4 regions of the Rhizobium indicum genome follow, and region 2 is predicted to be linked to each of the others. Evidence: riboswitches for the same ligand, from Rfam matches in the RefSeq annotation. Region 2 holds a riboswitch; each other region holds the start of a gene.
The links. Region 2 has a riboswitch for cobalamin ahead of nrdH (glutaredoxin-like protein NrdH). Riboswitches for the same ligand answer to the same signal wherever they lie in the genome.
Positions count from the first base shown of each region.

Region 1: another riboswitch for cobalamin. It lies ahead of cobU (bifunctional adenosylcobinamide kinase/adenosylcobinamide-phosphate guanylyltransferase); the one in region 2 lies ahead of nrdH (glutaredoxin-like protein NrdH).
Region 3: another riboswitch for cobalamin. It lies ahead of FFM53_RS22710 (ABC transporter substrate-binding protein); the one in region 2 lies ahead of nrdH (glutaredoxin-like protein NrdH).
Region 4: another riboswitch for cobalamin. It lies ahead of bluB (5,6-dimethylbenzimidazole synthase); the one in region 2 lies ahead of nrdH (glutaredoxin-like protein NrdH).

Region 1 covers NZ_CP054021.1:4,902,774-4,907,079, reverse strand. Annotated here, with positions in the region: gene cobN (cobaltochelatase subunit CobN) at 1-981, opposite strand, end outside; gene cobW (cobalamin biosynthesis protein CobW) at 986-2,035, opposite strand; gene cobU (bifunctional adenosylcobinamide kinase/adenosylcobinamide-phosphate guanylyltransferase) at 2,040-2,549, opposite strand; cobalamin riboswitch at 2,927-3,323, opposite strand; gene FFM53_RS23835 (chloride channel protein) at 3,582-4,306, shown strand, end outside.
Region 2 covers NZ_CP054021.1:3,242,281-3,246,586, forward strand. Annotated here, with positions in the region: gene FFM53_RS15860 (heavy metal translocating P-type ATPase) at 1-1,071, shown strand, start outside; cobalamin riboswitch at 1,315-1,540, shown strand; gene nrdH (glutaredoxin-like protein NrdH) at 1,821-2,042, shown strand; gene nrdI (class Ib ribonucleoside-diphosphate reductase assembly flavoprotein NrdI) at 2,057-2,461, shown strand; gene nrdE (class 1b ribonucleoside-diphosphate reductase subunit alpha) at 2,440-4,306, shown strand, end outside.
Region 3 covers NZ_CP054021.1:4,661,141-4,665,446, reverse strand. Annotated here, with positions in the region: gene FFM53_RS22720 (ABC transporter ATP-binding protein) at 1-183, opposite strand, end outside; gene FFM53_RS22715 (FecCD family ABC transporter permease) at 180-1,220, opposite strand; gene FFM53_RS22710 (ABC transporter substrate-binding protein) at 1,217-2,233, opposite strand; cobalamin riboswitch at 2,411-2,666, opposite strand; gene FFM53_RS22705 (TetR/AcrR family transcriptional regulator) at 2,879-3,445, shown strand; gene FFM53_RS22700 (hypothetical protein) at 3,442-3,990, shown strand; gene FFM53_RS22695 (tetratricopeptide repeat protein) at 4,081-4,306, shown strand, end outside.
Region 4 covers NZ_CP054021.1:30,679-34,984, reverse strand. Annotated here, with positions in the region: gene FFM53_RS00165 (DUF2865 domain-containing protein) at 1-201, shown strand, start outside; gene FFM53_RS00160 (SDR family NAD(P)-dependent oxidoreductase) at 319-1,065, opposite strand; gene bluB (5,6-dimethylbenzimidazole synthase) at 1,214-1,900, opposite strand; cobalamin riboswitch at 1,943-2,130, opposite strand; gene FFM53_RS00150 (MFS transporter) at 2,570-3,973, shown strand; gene FFM53_RS00145 (methyl-accepting chemotaxis protein) at 4,241-4,306, shown strand, end outside.

The DNA.
Region 1 (4,306 bases), 1.7 Mb from region 2:
GCTATAGGCAAAGACCGGCAGCGGGCGCAGGCCGAGTGTCGTCAGCGCTCCGATGAGAGCTTCTATCGGCCCCGTCTCGCCGCTCTGCACCAAGGCGCGGTAGAAGCTGATGGCGACGATGGGGGAAGATGTGGGTTCGAATCCCATCTTCTCTGCCGAGTTTGAGATACCCCCCTCTGTCCTGCCGGACATCTCCCCCACAAGGGGGGAGATCGAGGATGAGAGGTCTCGTTCCATCTCCTCGGCAGAAGATGCCGCGTCTTCAAGCGTTTCTTTTGTGGGAAGCCCAAGCGACTTGCCGATCTCCCCCCTTGTGGGGGAGATGTCCAGCAGGACAGAGGGGGGTGTCCCTAGCTCAACCGACAAACGGACAGCCACACGCGAAGACACCACGGCAGCAGAAACCAGCCGCCACTCCTCAACCCCGATCAGTCCACGCCCCGGCCACCAGATACCGGCTTTCATCAAAGGTGCCGCCGGTGCCGGCTTCTCCGTGCCTGCCAACATCGCCCCGGCATAATCGAGAAAGGCCCGCGCATTGGCATCGCCGCCCTCAATCAGATAGGCCCAGAGCGCGTTGAGATCATCGAGATCGATATTGGAGAAAGGAACCAGCCCGGCATCCGGTTTCGCATCGCCCGGCAGCACCGCAATCAGCGCCCCGGCGCGGGACGCTGCCGCATGCAGCGCTTCCAGCGCATAATGGAAATAGCTGGCGCCCCCGAGCGCCCGCACGACAATCAACTTGGCATGCCGCGCGGTGCGCTCGACATAGGTGTCGATAGACATCGGATGCTTCAGGCTCATCAGGCTGGCGAGCCGCAGCGAAGGCCCCGCCCCGCGCTCGCGATGGGCGGCCGCGATCGCGGCAAGCTCGCTGTCGGCCGCCGACAGGAACAGGATATCGCCCGGCGTCTGCCCGAGGTCGATTGCCTCCTCGCCGTCGCTGATCGTTCCCTGCTGGGCCAGAAGCAGATGCATGGGTCTATGCCAGCGCTTCGATCGCCGCCCTCACCGCGTCCTGATCCATTTCGTGCAGGCCGATGACGACAAGGCGCGTGGCGCGCTTTTCGCTTGGCGTCCAGGCGCGGTCGAAATAATGGTCGATGCGGCTGCCGACGGCCTGGATCTGGAGGCGCATCGGCTTGCCCGAGACATCGACGAAACCCTTGAGGCGCAGCACGTCATGGGCGGCAATGATGCCCTTAAGCGCTTCGACGAAGCCAGCGGGATCGGCAATGGGTCCGAGCTCGACGACGAAGCTGTCGAATTCATCATGGTCATGCGGCGCACCGTCCTCATGCTCCAGCTCGTGATGCGACTTGCGATTGGCGACATCGTCCTCTGTGCCGATGCCGAGACCGAGCAGGATACCGGCCGACACCTCGCCATTCCGCGCCTCGATCATCACGGGCTTGCGTACCGTGCGGGAGGCGACCTCGTCGCGTACCCTGATAAGACCGGCGGCATCGATCAGGTCTGTCTTGTTGAGCACGATGAGATCGGCGCAGGTCAGCTGGTCCTCGAACAGCTCCTCGATCGGGCTTTCGTGATCGAGCGATTCATCCTCGGCGCGGCGCGCATCGACGGCATCATGGTCATCGGCGAAACGGCCGGCGGCAACGGCGGCGCTGTCGACCACCGTGATGACGCCGTCGACGGTCACCTGGGTGCGAATGTCGGGCCAGTTGAAGGCGGCGACCAGCGGCTGCGGCAAAGCAAGGCCCGAAGTCTCGATGACGATATGGTCGGGCCTCTGCTCGCGCTCGAGCAGCTTCGTCATCGTCGGAATGAAGTCGTCCGCAACGGTGCAGCAGATGCAGCCATTGGTCAGCTCGATGATATCGTCCTCGGTGCAATTCTCCGCACCGCAGCCCTTCAGCACGTCGCCGTCGACGCCGAGATCGCCGAATTCGTTGATGATCAACGCAATCTTCTTGCCGCCGGCATTGGTGAGCAGGTTGCGGATCATCGTCGTCTTGCCGGCGCCGAGGAAGCCGGTGATGACGGTTGCGGGAATCTTCTGCTGGTTCATAGACTTAACCCTTCATTTTCAGCGGCAGGCCTGCCGCGATGAAATAAACTTCGGCGGCCTTCGCCGCGATCGATTGGTGCAGCCGGCCGGCATGATCGCGAAAATCCCGCGCCATGCGATTGTCGGGCACGATGCCGAGACCGACCTCATTGGAAACGAAAACGAGCCGCGCTTTCGCGGCGGGCAGGAAATCGGCAAGGGCGGCAAATTCCACCGCCGTGTTCCGCTCCTCCATCATCAGATTGGTGACCCAGAGCGTCAGGCAATCGATGAGCACGATGCGCCCCTCCCCGTCGATGGCGGAGAGCTTGCCGACGAGATCGAGCGGCTCCTCATGCGTTGTCCAGGACGGTCCGCGATCGGCCTTGTGTTGGGTGATGCGTGCCTGCATCTCCTCGTCCCAGGCACGCCCGGTCGCGACATAGTGACGGTCGAGGCCGGTCGCTGTGACGAGGGATTCGGCGAAACGGGATTTGCCGGAGCGTGCGCCGCCGAGGATGAAGGTGGCGGTCATACTCAAACGCCCCTCGGGGAGAGTGCGTAGTCGTGGCTTGCTCCGAATGCACCTTTCTCGGCTACTGAGGGTGTGACGCCCCCCTCTGTCCTGCCGGACATCTCCCCCACAAGGGGGGAGATTGAATCGCCGAGAGCTTTTCTCCAAACAATTGATGTAACACGACGGTCGTGCTGCTTGCCGATCTCCCTCCTTGTGGGGGAGATGTCCGGCAGGACAGAGGGGGGTACCCAGCATTCGACATAAGCGGCCGAAAACACTCCTCTTGCAGCGCTGCTTGGAGGCGTGGCGTGCGCCGCACCAGGCCGCGCCGAATTCAATCGTTCAGCCAAGACAACCTCCGTGCTGGCAACGGGCATATTGCCCAGGTGTGGGCTTCTCGCCCGGCACGCATGGCAGGTCTCCTGGCTCGCGGTTATCGGCCGCGATCGGGGCAGACCGGAAACCGGTCGCCCTGATCGTGCCAGCGGATCATCCTCGCCTTCCCGGCTGCATCGGTGAAAAGGTGGACGATTCGTAGACTTGAGAGGCGTCCGACCCCGGTTGATCACCATGCATATCCAGTGGCTTTTCCGGCATGTCGCCCATCCCGCCCGCCTGCATTATTGCAAGCCGCCGGCCGGAAGAGCTAGAAGCCGGATGGAAGACCCTGACCGCTCTACAGTCGCGGGGTCGGCTGTGATGAAGGCGCCCGGCTTGGGTCCGCCCCGTCACATTCCCTTTTCATCCGGAAGGGCGCAACACCGATCCGAAACCATCCGTTATGTCAGGATGGTCGGGAGACCATCCGTTGAGGGATGGTTAGGCAAGCGCAGGGGTGAAGTCAACCGGCCTTGGCGGCCGCCCGATCGCCGGTTCCGAGGTGTGGCCACCCAAACACGACTTACCCTACCTAAAATATCGTCATTTATCAGAGACTTACTTCATCGAAATTTGTTCCAACCGCCGGCTTTTCGCCGCAATTGCGTCGCAAGCGGACTGCGCGACCATCTCTGCCCTTGACCGGGCCTCTCCCCGCCTAGTTGTCTAGCCATGCTTATGAAATTGGATCGGCGCCGTTTCCGCGCGCTGCGTGTTTTCTTCGATCCGGGACGCCTGCGGGCGCTGGCCCGCCGTAGCGAGGTCGGCCTGTCGCTGGCAGGCGCCGTCGTCGGCGTCATCTCAGGTCTCGCCGTCACCGGCATGAGCTACGTCTCCAACGAGCTGCATCAGCTGGTCTTCGGCATCGCCGACAGCGAACGGTTGAGCTCGTCCGAGATCGAGAACAAGCTGCTGCTGCTCACCGCCCCGGTTATCGGCGGCGCTCTGCTCGGCCTGTTGCTTCTAGTGCTGGCGAAACGCCGCAAGAAACCGATGGTCGACCCGATCGAGGCCAATGCGCTGCATGGCGGCCGCCTGTCCTTGACCGACAGCATCATCGTTGCCGTGCAGAACCTGATCTCCAACGGTTTCGGCGCCTCGGTCGGACTGGAGGCCGGCTATACCCAGCTTGCCGCCGGGCTCGCTTCCAAATTTGGTCTGAAGCTGCAGCTTCGCCGCTCGGACCTGCGCACCCTCGTTGGCTGCGGCGCGGCGGGCGCCATCGCCGCTGCCTTCAACGCGCCGCTGACCGGCGCCTTCTATGCTTTCGAGCTGATCATCGGCACCTATACGATCGTCTCGCTGACCCCTGTCGTCGTCTCCGCCCTCGTCTCCACCCTGATCGCAAGGCTGCTCGCCGGCAGCGATTTCACCATCGATATCGGCAGCTTCGGTTC
Region 2 (4,306 bases):
AAGGGCCTTGCGATCCTTTTGATCGGCTGCCCCTGCGCGCTCGTCATCTCGACGCCGGCGGCGATCGCCGCCTCGCTTTCATCCGGTGCGCGGCGCGGGCTGCTGATGAAGGGCGGCGCGGTGCTGGAAACGCTCGGCAAGGTGACGATGGTCGCCTTCGACAAAACAGGCACGCTGACGGAAGGCAAGCCGCAGGTGACTGACATCATTTCCTTTGGCCTGAGCGAGGCGCAGGTGCTGTCGCGCGCGGCGGTGCTGGAGCAGGGTTCCAGCCATCCGCTGGCGCTGGCGATCCTCAACCGCGCCAAGGCGGACGGCGTTCCCGTGCCGCCGGCCTTCGAGCTGGAAGCGCTGCCGGGCAAGGGTGTCAGCGGCAAAGTCGGCGGCGAGGCGCTGGATCTGCTGTCGCCGCCCGCCGCCCGCGAGCGCGGAACGCTCGGCGCGGAACAGGATGCACGCATTACGGCGCTGAACGACGAGGGCAAGAGCGTGTCGGTGCTGCTCGTCAACGGTGTTGCGGTCGGCCTGATCGCCATGCGCGACGAGCCGCGCGAGGATGCCGAGGCCGGGCTCGCTGCCCTCAAATCAGCAGGCGTCAAGGCGATAATGTTGACGGGCGACAACAAGCGGACGGCAGCAGCCGTTGCCGGCATGCTCGGCATCGACTGGCGCGGTGAGATGATGCCGGAAGACAAGCAGCGGGTCGTCGGCGAATTGAAGCGCCAGGGCTTCGTCGTCGCCAAGGTCGGCGACGGCATCAACGATGCTCCGGCCCTGGCGGCGGCCGATATCGGCATTGCTATGGGTGGCGGCACCGATGTGGCGCTGGAGACGGCGGATGCCGCCGTGCTGCACGGACGCGTCGGCGACGTGGCGCGGATGATCGAACTTTCCAAGCGAACGATGCGCAACATCCTGCAGAACATCACTATCGCACTCGGGCTGAAGGCGGTGTTTCTGGTGACGACGATCGCCGGCATCACCGGGCTCTGGCCAGCGATCCTCGCCGATACCGGCGCCACCGTGCTGGTGACGATCAATGCGCTGCGGCTGCTTCGAATAAAGATATGAACATTCCTGGACGTCATCCCTCCGGCGCTCATCACCGGTGGGATCTCCCGTCAACGATTCGGGCCCGATCTCGAATCGAAAATCGCGGGACCGGCCATAGATTGGCTCTCCTCATCGGGACTTTCTCCACAGCCTGCTTTCTTTAAGCGTTGGTTAGCCATGTTTTTCACAGGAACGTAGCGATTTCAAACCTGTCGTAACGCAATGCACAAACCATCCGTTGACGCGAATTTGGATTGGCGTACTATATCTAGTGTTCGAGGTTCCCTCGATTCGTGAGGATCGACGGCTAAGACGGGAATTCGGTGCGCTTCGCCATCATGGCGCGGCAATGCCGGAGCTGCCCCCGCAACTGTAAGCGGCGAGCAACTGTCCGATTTCAGGTCACTGGAGCATGATGCTCCGGGAAGGCTGGGGCAGGGTGCTTTGACCCGTGAGCCAGGAGACCTGCCTCGAACGAAACGTCCACGGGCGGGGTGTCCGGAAGGTCGCGTTGCATGGCTGCGGGGAATCTCCGCGTCGCGTTTCGCAGGCCCGAACCTCCGCCCCTGAAACCTTCGTATTGAGCCACTTCGGGGTGAAGTCATGTCAGTATCTCAGTTCAGGCCGCCACCCGTTAGAGGTAGAGGGCGGAGTACGCCCAGCGGCTAAACAGCCGCATAGCTCAAATCATCAGAGAATTTTTCGACGGATATCGACAGATTTCCGATCGATGTCCTGCGCCCAATTGCATCGTCACGAGGAATATCATGACCATTACCGTCTACAGCAAGCCTGCCTGCGTCCAGTGCACTGCCACCTACCGCGCCCTCGACCGGTTGGGTGTCGATTATGACATCGTCGATATCTCGCAGGATGCCGAAGCGCTCGATCGCGTCCGCAGCCTCGGCTACATGCAGGCGCCCGTCGTCATCGCCGGCGAGCAGCATTGGGCGGGCTTCCGTCCCGACATGATCAGCGCGCTCTCTTGACGTGAGGACAAGCGATGGGCCTGATCGTCTATTATTCCAGCCGATCCGAGAACACCCATCGGTTCGTCGTCAAGCTCGGACTGCGCGCGGCGCGCATTCCGCCAGGTGGCGCAGACGCATTCCATATCCGCGAACCCTTCGTGCTGATCGTGCCGACCTATAGCGGCGACGGCGGCAAGGGCGCCGTTCCCAAGCAGGTGATCCGTTTCCTCAACGATGCGGAAAACCGCGGACACATCCGCGGCGTAATCGCCGCGGGCAATAGCAATTTCGGCGAGACATACGGGCTCGCCGGCAACGTGGTCTCGCAGAAATGCCAGGTGCCGTACCTTTACCGGTTCGAGCTCATGGGCACCGAAGACGACGTCGCCAAGGTCAAACACGGAATGGAACGATTTTGGACACGGGAACAAACCTGACGCGGGATGCGGGCGCAAAACCGCATCACACTATTGCTCAGCCCGCCGGGGAGAGGCCGTCGAAGGCAGCCGAAACCCTCGACTATCACGCGCTGAACGCGATGCTGAACCTCTATGACGATGAGGGGCGGATCCAGCTCGACAAGGATCGAATGGCTGCCAAGCAATATTTCCTGCAGCATGTAAACCAGAACACGGTGTTCTTCCACAATCTGAGGGAAAAGCTCGATTACCTCGTGACCGAGGGTTATTACGAGCAGGAGGTTCTCGACCAGTATTCCTTCAATTTCGTGCGGGATCTGTTCGACCAAGCCTATGCCAAGAAATTTCGTTTCCCAACCTTCCTCGGCGCCTTCAAATATTACACCAGCTATACGCTGAAGACCTTCGACGGAAAGCGCTATCTCGAGCGCTATGAGGACCGCATCTGCATGGTGGCTCTGGCCTTGGCGCGCGGCGACGAGGCCCTTGCCCGCGACATGGTCGACGAGATCATTTCCGGCCGCTTCCAGCCGGCAACGCCGACCTTCCTCAACGCCGGCAAGAAGCAGCGCGGCGAACTGGTTTCCTGCTTCCTGCTGCGCGTCGAGGACAATATGGAATCGATCGGTCGGTCGATCAATTCGGCGCTGCAATTGTCGAAGCGCGGCGGCGGCGTGGCGCTGTCGCTGACGAATATCCGCGAGGCAGGCGCGCCGATCAAGCATATCGAGAACCAGTCCTCAGGCATCATCCCTGTCATGAAGCTGCTCGAAGATAGCTTCTCCTACGCCAACCAGCTCGGCGCGCGGCAGGGGGCAGGTGCGGTCTATCTCAACGCCCACCACCCCGACATCATGCGCTTCCTCGACACCAAGCGCGAAAATGCCGACGAGAAGATCCGCATCAAGACGCTGTCGCTCGGCGTCGTCGTGCCCGATATCACCTTCGAGCTAGCCAAGAACAACGAGGATATGTATCTTTTCTCGCCCTATGACGTGGAGCGCGTCTATGGCGTACCCTTCACCGAGATTTCGGTGACGGAAAAGTACCGCGAGATGGCTGATGATGCCCGCATCTCCAAGAAGAAGATCAAGGCGCGCGAATTCTTTCAGGTGCTTGCCGAAATCCAGTTCGAGAGCGGCTACCCCTACATCATGTTCGAGGACACGGTGAACCGGGCGAACCCGATCGCCGGGCGTATTTCGATGAGCAATCTCTGCTCGGAGATCCTGCAGGTGAGCGAGGCGAGCGAATATAATGACGACCTTTCCTACAAACATCTCGGCAAGGATATTTCCTGCAATCTCGGCTCGCTGAATATCGCGGCGGCAATGGATTCGGCCGATTTCGGCAAGACGATCGAGACCTCGATCCGGGCGCTGACGGCCGTTTCCGACATGAGTCACATTTCCTCGGTTCCCTCGATCGAGAAGGGCAATGACGAGAGCCATGCGATCGGCCTCGGCCAGATGAACCTGCACGGCTATCTCGCTCGTGAACGCATCTTCTACGGCTCCGAGGAAGGCGTCGACTTCACCAACATCTATTTCTACACGGTGACCTATCACGCGATCCGCGCCTCGAACCTTTTGGCGGTCGAACGCGGCGCGAGCTTCAAGGGCTTCGAGAACTCGAAATATGCCTCCGGCGAATATTTCGACAAATATACCGACCGGCCCTGGGAGCCGGCGACGGAAAAGGTGAAGGCACTGTTCGAGACGGCGGGCATCCACATTCCGACGCAGGAAGATTGGGCGGCACTGAAGAAGGCGGTGATGGCTTCCGGCCTCTATAACCAGAACCTGCAGGCGGTGCCGCCGACAGGGTCGATCTCCTACATCAACCACTCGACCTCCTCGATCC
Region 3 (4,306 bases), 1.4 Mb from region 2:
CAGCCGGATGATGCCGCTGCGAACCCTGCGCAGCCGGCAGATCAATCTGAGAAGGCTCGACTTGCCGGAACCGTTCGGCCCGAGCAGACCGAGCACCTTGCCCTTTTCCACCGTCAGGCTGACGCCGTTGACGATGACGATATTACCGGCGGCAAAGCTCACCTCGTCGATGCTGATGCTCATGCCTTCCCCCGCACACGATAGAGGATGACGGCGAAGGCCGGTGCGCCGAAGAGCGCGGTGACGACCCCGATCGGCAGGATCTGCTGCGGGATGATGATGCGCGAAATGATATCGGCTCCGACCATGTAGATCGCGCCGCCGAGCGCCGTTGCCGGCAGCAGCCGCCTATGCGCCGGCCCGACGAGGAAGCGGGCGGCATGGGGGATGACGAGGCCGACGAAGCCGATCGAACCCACCATGCTGACGACGCTTGCCGTCATCGCCGCCGTCATGGCGAACAGCACGATCTGGACGCGGCGTACGGCAATGCCGAGCGAGGCGGCGGCATCCGTGCCGAAGGCGAAGGCGTCGAGCGCCCGCACATGGGCCATGCAGATGACGAAGCCGGCAAGCGCGATTGGCACCGACAGATAGACATCGGGCCAGCGCACGCCGCTGAGCGAACCCAGCAGCCAGAACAGGATGCCGCGCGCCTGCTCGGCATTCGCCGATGTCGTCACGATGTAGGAGGTTAGTGCATTGAAGAGCTGCGAACCGGCGACGCCGCACAGGATGATGCGCTCACCGGTTCCCCCCGCACCCGTCGCCAGGATGCCGACCAGCAAAAAGGCAATGACCGCACCGATGAAGGCGCCGCTCGACAGGCCGAGAACACCGTAGCCGAAACCGAGGATCATCACGCAGACGGCCCCCGTCGAGGCACCGGCGGAGATGCCGAGCACGTAGGGTTCGGCCAGCGGATTGCGCAGCAGCGCCTGCAGGATCGCGCCCGAAAGCGAGAGCGACGCGCCGGCGCTGGCCGCGACGAGCGCGCGGCTCAGACGATAATCCCAGACGATGCCCTGGTGGATGCGGCTGAGCTCGAAATCCGTTCCGAACAGACGGTTCGAAATCGCCTCCGCCGTCGTCGCAAGCGGGATCGCGATCTCGCCGATCGAAACGGCAAGACTGACCATCAGCCCGAGCAGGAGAAGTGCCGCCGTGGTGAGCGCGGCAAGCGCCCACCATCCCTGTTGCCTGACCGACACTGCCTTCACTGCGCCAGGCCGAAGGACTTGATGCCGTTCGCCAATGTCTCGATACCGTCGATCGTGCGGATCGTCGGGTTCATCGACTGCGCGTCCATCATCACGAAGTGCTTGTTTTTGACCGCGTCCAGCTCCTTGGTCACAGGATCGTTCTCGAGGAAATCGACCTTGACCTTGGGATCGTCAGCGGCGTAACGGCGGCGGTCCATGGTCGCGAGCACGATGACGGCAGGGTTAGCCTGGGCGATGGTTTCCCAACCGACCAGCGGCCATTCCTCTTCCGTGGTGACGACGTTCTTCGCACCGATCGTCTTCAGAATATAGGCGGGCGCGCTGTTCTTGCCGGCGATGAAGGCGTCGCCATTGACCTCCTTGCTGGAGAACCAGAAGACGACGGGCAGGTTCTTGCCCGACGCGCCTGATATCGAGGCGACGGCATCCGACTCGCGCTTCTTCAGCTTGGAAATCAGCGCATCGCCGCGCTCCTTGACGTCGAAGATCTCCGAGAGCTCGGCGATTTCCCGGTAGATCAGGTCCATCGTGAACAGCTCCTTGCGCACGCCGTCGCCGCCATCAGTGTTGACCTTGGCGACGCAATCGGCCGGCGCGAGATAGGTATTGATCCCGAGATCCTTGAATTGCTCCCGCTTGCCGACCGAGCCCTGCGCGCCGACATGCCATTCGAACTCGGCCGTCACCAGGTCGGGCTCCTGCCCGACGACGGATTCGAAGCTCGGGTCGTTGTCGGCAAGCCGCTTTATCTTGCTGTTGGCCTCGGCATATTGCGGCAGGACGGGACCGACCCAGACGGCCGTTCCGGCGATCTTGTCGGCAAGGCCGAGCGAGAAGAGCACTTCGGTCATGCCCTGACCGATCGAAACGACTTTGGATGGCGCCTTTTCGAAGGTCACCTGCTGGCCGCAATTGGTGATGGTCAAGGGATATCGGGTCGCGGCAAGGCTTGGTGCCGCAAAGCCGGCGAGCCCGAAGGCAAATGTCATGGTGGCGAGAATCTGGCGCATGGAAAACCTCGATGAAGGGAAAATCACGGCCGTTCCGCGCATATGCGCGGACCGAAAGCACGCTTAGGCGTGCACTAGCCGCAGGAGGCCCAATCGAGACGGATGCATGCCGGAATTCGGCGAAGGTTCAGCAGGTCAATCATATCTGTTCCTTGTCCGGGCATCCCCGCCCGGTTGATTGGATCGTGATTGACGGCAGGTCTCCTGGCTTGCGGATATCCGTCGTTTCATCCTCCTTCCCGCGATATCTCGCAGTGGCAGGGCCATGAGCCCTTCAGAGATGGCCAGTCGCTGGCCACTCCTGAGATGATCGACAATCCGCTTACAGTTGCGGGGGCAGCCACGGTCTCGGTCCCTACTGGGTCATCCTCACCGTGTTCCCTATTAATCCCCTTGGAGTCATCTTCAGGGAACCGTCGCACCCAGTTACGTCGCCGGCCCGCCCGGCGTCAATAACTATTCCCGCGTGTCATGCCGCCTCACCGACAAATGCGCTTCATGCCGTCTCACCGCGCAAACCGCCGGTTGCCAGAAGACGTTTGACAGCAATGCTGCCATTATGGCATTAATACTGCCATGAATAAAGTGACACCGCCTCGACCCACGGCCCGCGAAGAGTTGGCGACCATCACGCAGGACCGCATCATGGAAGGTCTTGCCGCCCTGTTGCGCGCCGGTAGCGACGAGGTCACCTTCGATCTCGTCGCCCGCCAGTCCGGCGTGCCGCAGCGCACGCTTTATCGCTATTTCGCCAACAAGGAGACACTGCTCGCCGCGTTCTGGCACTGGGTGAATGCGCTGATCGCCGTGCCGGCGCTGCCGGCTTCGCCTGAGCAAGTAGTGGCGCATATTCCCGAGCTCTTTTCTGCCTTCGACCGCGACGAGCCGCTGGTGAGAGCGATGCTGCACAATCCTCATGGTCGCGCGGTGAGGCTCGCCCATGCCGAGGCGCGGCGCGAGAAGTTTTCGATCGCGCTGCGCGATGTCACCGGGACGATTCCCGCAGAAGATGCCCGGCATCTGCTCGCCGCTGTGACAGCGCTCTGCTCTGCTTCGGGATGGGAGAGCATGAAAGATAACTGGAGCCTGTCGGGCGCTGAAGCCGCGAAGGCCGCGCAATGGGCCGTGCAGGCCCTGATCGACGATGCACGCCGGCGTTCCCGCGGGACCGAGGCCCGCCAGCCGGCAACAATGGAAGGAGACGCGCGATGATTCATCACATGTCGTTCGGCGTGCGCGATCCCGGTCGCGTCGCCCGGGTGCTGGCGGAGCTCATGGAGGCGACCGCGCTGCGGGCGCCGACCCCGCCCTTTCCCCATGACGCCTGGCTCGTCGTATCGGGCGATACGCAAGGCTCCTTCCTCGAAATCCTGCCCGCAACCGCGGTCTTCGATCCGGACGCACCGCTCGGCATCCGCCAGCGCCCGGCGACCTTCGAGCCGGTCACCGCCCACGTGCTGGTCAGCGCCGCGGTAGACGCCGCGTCGATCGAGACTGCCGCCGCCCGCGAAGGCTGGTGCGCCGAGCAGGTGGAAACCGGCCTCTTCCGGATCGTCAAGCTCTGGGTCGAGGACAACGTCCTGGTCGAATTCCTGGCAAAGGGTGAAGCCGATCGTTACATCGAAGCCTTCGGCCCCGCGGGCCTTCCCTCCCTCGACGGCAAATTGCGGGACCTCGAGGCAAAGCTTGGCGATGCCCTCGCGCAGAAGCTGCCGCCTGGCGTGCTGGAAAAAGCGCTGGGACATCCGCAGGCGTAGTCGTTGCCGGACCTGCGTCACGACGGATTGCGGAAGGCAGGCCCCGACATAGTTTTGGCGCCACCGATTTCAACGAGGTTTGATGTAGCAATGAGCAATCCGGATAGCACCGATCTCGCCGCCGCCAGGATAGACGCGATTCGCCAAGCAGCCGAGCAAGGCGATGCGCAAGCACAATTTGAATTGGGCCACATCACCGCACGAGGTGAAGGTGTCACCCGCGATAAAACAGAAGGCGCGGGATGGCTTCAGAAAGCCGCCGAACAAGGTCATGCCGACGCGCAATTCCTCCTGGCGGGCCTCTATCTCATGGGGG
Region 4 (4,306 bases), 1.8 Mb from region 2:
TCGATCACCACCATCCGCACCAATCCCCCGGCGAAGGATGCCGCGGCAGCTGCGCCGCAACCATCCGTCCCCGAGCGCCCCTACGATCCGACGCAGAACCGCGTCCGTCAGGTCGGCCCGCAGTTTCTGGCCGGCGATCAGGGCTCGATCGACCTCGCCAATCCGGCAACACCGGGCCCGCAGCCGCAACAGCAGCAGTGATTGAACAGCTGGAACTGCGGTGGCGGAGCCATAGCGGCGTTGTGCCAGGGTGCATGAGATGACGGCGATGTCACGTGAACGTGCGGCGGGATGTTAATGCGGGTCGCTTGAGCATGGTCAGTAGGTCGTACGACCGCCGCTCAGGTCGAACGTCGATGCGGTCGTGAAGGAGTTCTCCTCGGAGAGCAGCCAGACGACCATCGAAGCGATCTCACCAAGTTCGACGAAACGGTCGCGCGGAATGCGGACGCGCATATATTCGATAAACTCGGATGTCAGCCCGTCCAATATAGGTGTCTTTGCCGTGGTTGGCGTTACCGCGTTCACGGCGATTCCTGTCTTTGCGAGTTCCTTGCCAAGCGACTTGGTGAAGCCCAGCACACCAGCTTTCGCTGCGCTGTAGGCAGCGATGTTCGGATTTCCTTCCTTGCCCGCAACCGAGGAGATGTTCACAATCCGCCCATAGTCGCGCTTTAACATGACCGGAACGACGTGCCGGCAACAATTGAAGGTTCCCGTGAGGCAGACATCGACGACGTCTGTCCACTCACTGACATCGTATTCGATCGTGGGCTTTACCGGACCGGTAATCCCGGCGGAATTAACGAGGCCGTCGATACGGCCAAAAATCTCCTCGGTCGTCGCCGCCGCGTTTTTCACTGATACGGGATCTGCGACGTTGACGCCGAAAGCGACCGTGCCAGATCCGAGAGCGGAAGCGCTGTCCTTGGCCATGTTTTCGTTCAGGTCCCAGATGGCCACCTTGCCACCAGACTGGATGACGCGCTCTGCGATAGCGTAGCCGATGCCGCGCGCACCGCCTGTGATCACGATGATGCGTTCCTTCAAGTCGATCATGTTCATTGGGCCGTTATCCTCCGATTGAGCCGCCGATAGCCGAATATCCAATTCCGGGATTCGCCTTCAGCGTATCGATATGAAGGTCAGGAATAAAGATATCTCGGCCTCGCACGGCGTCGGCGATATTGGCATCGAAAGAACGCGATGCGCTCTAGGTGTTCAGTCCCCATCCATCATGAAAGACGAGTTCCTCGAGCGGTAGCCGCTGCCGCCAGCCTTTGACGGAGAGTTCCGGCTCGTCATAGAGCCGGTCGACGAAACCGGCACAGAGCCAGGCGACCACGTCGATATGCTCGGGTATGCCGAGAATGGTTTTCAGGTCGCCTTCACGAAAAATGCTGACCCAGCCGATGCCGACCCCTTCCGCCCGTGCCGCAAGCCAGAGATTCTGGATGGCGCAGACGGTCGAGTATGAATCCATCTTCGGATTGTGGGTGCGCCCCAGCACCACGCTGCCGCTGCGGGTAGGATCGCAGGTCACGCATATGCCGAGCGGCGCCTCGACGATGCCTTCGAGCTTGAGCGATCGGTAGGCCTGCCGCCGCTCGCCTTCGAACATCAGCGCCGCCTCCTCGTTGGCCCTCGCAAACGCGTCCTGGATGCGCGTCCGGACAGCGGCACTTTTCACCAGAATGAAATTCCACGGCTGCATGAAGCCGACGGATGGTGCGTGGTGAGCGGCCGTCAGCAGCCGCTGCACAACATCATCAGGCAAGGGATCGGGCAGGAACTGGCTGCGAACGTCGCGCCGCGTCATGATCGCGTGATAGACGGCCTCGCGTTCGGCCAAGGAAAAACCGGACGCCGCCGAAAGGGCATCCTCATCAAAGGGTCGCATCGTCAAATCCCCAACAACGCGACCGCCCCGCTGTCCGCGCGGATCGGTCTATCTTGCCAGGCCGGTCTTCTGACTCGGCGTCATCCGTCTGCCGCAGCCTTCCCGGCAAAAGGCCAGTGGCATGATGAAGCGGCAAGCGTCGGCCTTACAGCGTTGGGCACGTTCCGGTCTTGCACCGGATTCCCGATTCTCCCGCCTTATCGGCGGGCACCTGACGGCGCATCTATTTCAGGAAAGCGCGGCGGCGGCAAGCTGGGCCCGATGTCGCAGTCAAGCCGGAGGCCGCGCGGTGTCACACACCCTCCTCATTCATGTGCTCGTCACAGGAATCCAGTGCGTCCAAGTCCTTGGGCGCAAAAGACTCTTTCCTTGAGGCATTGAGTCATTCACGGCGCAGACGCGCCGTGGCTGGATTTCTGTGACGAGCACAGGAATGAGGGAGGAGAGGCGCGTGCCGGCAGACCGTTGAGAGGGTGAGCAGTGAAACTGCGAATGCGCTGAGCACAAGCGAGGCGCAATAATGAGTGGCCCACCACCCACCCGCGTCGGTTTGAAGCGGCTAGGCAAGCCCCTTCACCGACAGTTTCTATGGCCTTATCACCACCGAAGGCGTATGGACTGTGACTGTCCATCGCAGCATCCCGGTTGCCCGTGCCCCGCCTCACACCCATGATCCTTGCGGTCGCCCTGTTCATGGAACAGATGGATTCGACCGTGATCGCCACCAGCCTGCCGGCAATCGCCGCCGATATCGGCACCTCGCCGATCGCGCTGAAGCTCGCCGTCACCAGCTATCTCGTGGCGCTGGCGATCTTCATCCCGATCAGCGGCTGGATGTCCGATCGGTTCGGTGCGCGCAACATCTTCCGCATGGCGATCTTTGTTTTCATGATCGGCTCGATCGCCTGCGCCTTTTCCAACTCGATCACGGCCTTCGTCGTCTCGCGCCTGATCCAGGGCGCCGGCGGCTCGATGATGACGCCGGTCAGCCGCCTGCTGCTGGTCCGGGGAACGCCGCGCCACGAACTCGTCGATGCCATGGCCTGGCTTACCATTCCCGCTTTGATTGGCCCGATCATGGGGCCGCCGATCGGCGGTTTCCTCACCACCTATCTCACCTGGCATTGGATCTTCTGGATCAACGTCCCGATCGGCGTGCTCGGCATCATCCTCGTCACGCGTTTCCTGCCGACCGTCGAGCCACGCAGTCCGCGGCCGATGGACTTCCCCGGATTCTTCCTTTGCGGCATCGGCTTCTCCGGCTTCGTCTTCGGCGTGTCGGTCATCAGCCTGCCGGCCGTGCCCGTCATCTACGGTTACGTCACGGTTGCGATCGGCATTCTTGCCGGCCTCCTCTACCTCCTGCATGCCCGCCGCGTGCCCTATCCGCTTCTCGATCCGAAGATGTTCCGTTACCCGATGTTCCGGGCGGCGATCCTCGGCGCTTCGAATTTCCGCATGGGGCTCGGCGCCCTGCCGTTCCTGATGCCATTGATGCTGCAGCTCGGCTTCGGCCTGACGCCGCTGCAATCGGGCTCGGTCACCTTCGTCAGCGCGCTCGGCTCCATGGGCTCGAAATTCGCCGCCTCGCGCACCTTCAATGCCTTCGGCTTCCGCACCGTCATATCAATCACCACTTTGCTGGCGGCGATCTTCCTCGGCATCAACGGCCTTTTCACCGCCGAAACGCCGCTGTTCCTGATCATGGCCTGCCTGCTGATCGGCGGCCTGTTCCGCTCCATGGCTTTCTCGGGCGTCAACGCCATGGCCTTCGGCGATGTCGATGACGCCGACAGCAGCCAGGCAACCGCGATCAATGCCGTTGCCCAGCGTATCTCCATGGCGATGGGTGTGGCGATCGCCGGCGGCATTCTCGAAATTTCGAGCAGCTTTCACGACGGCAGGCTGCTGGTCTCTGATTTCCATATCGCCTTCTTCAGCGTCTCGGCGATTTCGGCACTGGCCTGCATCACCTTCCTGCGCCTGCCGCATGATGCCGGCGCGGAACTGACGGCGCGCGGCCGCAAGCGCCGGCACGCCGAGCCCGAAGAGGCCGTGGCGGAAAACAGCTGATCGAGACAGATCTGCTTGGCGCGAAGGAAGCACTCCTCCTCCGATTCGCAAGGTTCGGCGCCGGCGAAAGCTACACGCGTGTGTTCCAGCATCTCATTCCACTTTATGATTTATTCACATATCAAATACACACTGCGTTTGCGCGTTTTGGGTTGCAATCCGGACATGGGCATGAGGGCTCATGATGTGACCGTCAGCGCGGATGCCCGTATTGAGACGCCGGTCGGGAACATATCCGACTGAGCCGCAATTCTAGGCCGCCGCGGAATGTTCCAATTTTTGAAAACGATGCCTCTGACAGCCAAGCTGGCGGCGATTATCGTTGCCGTCAAC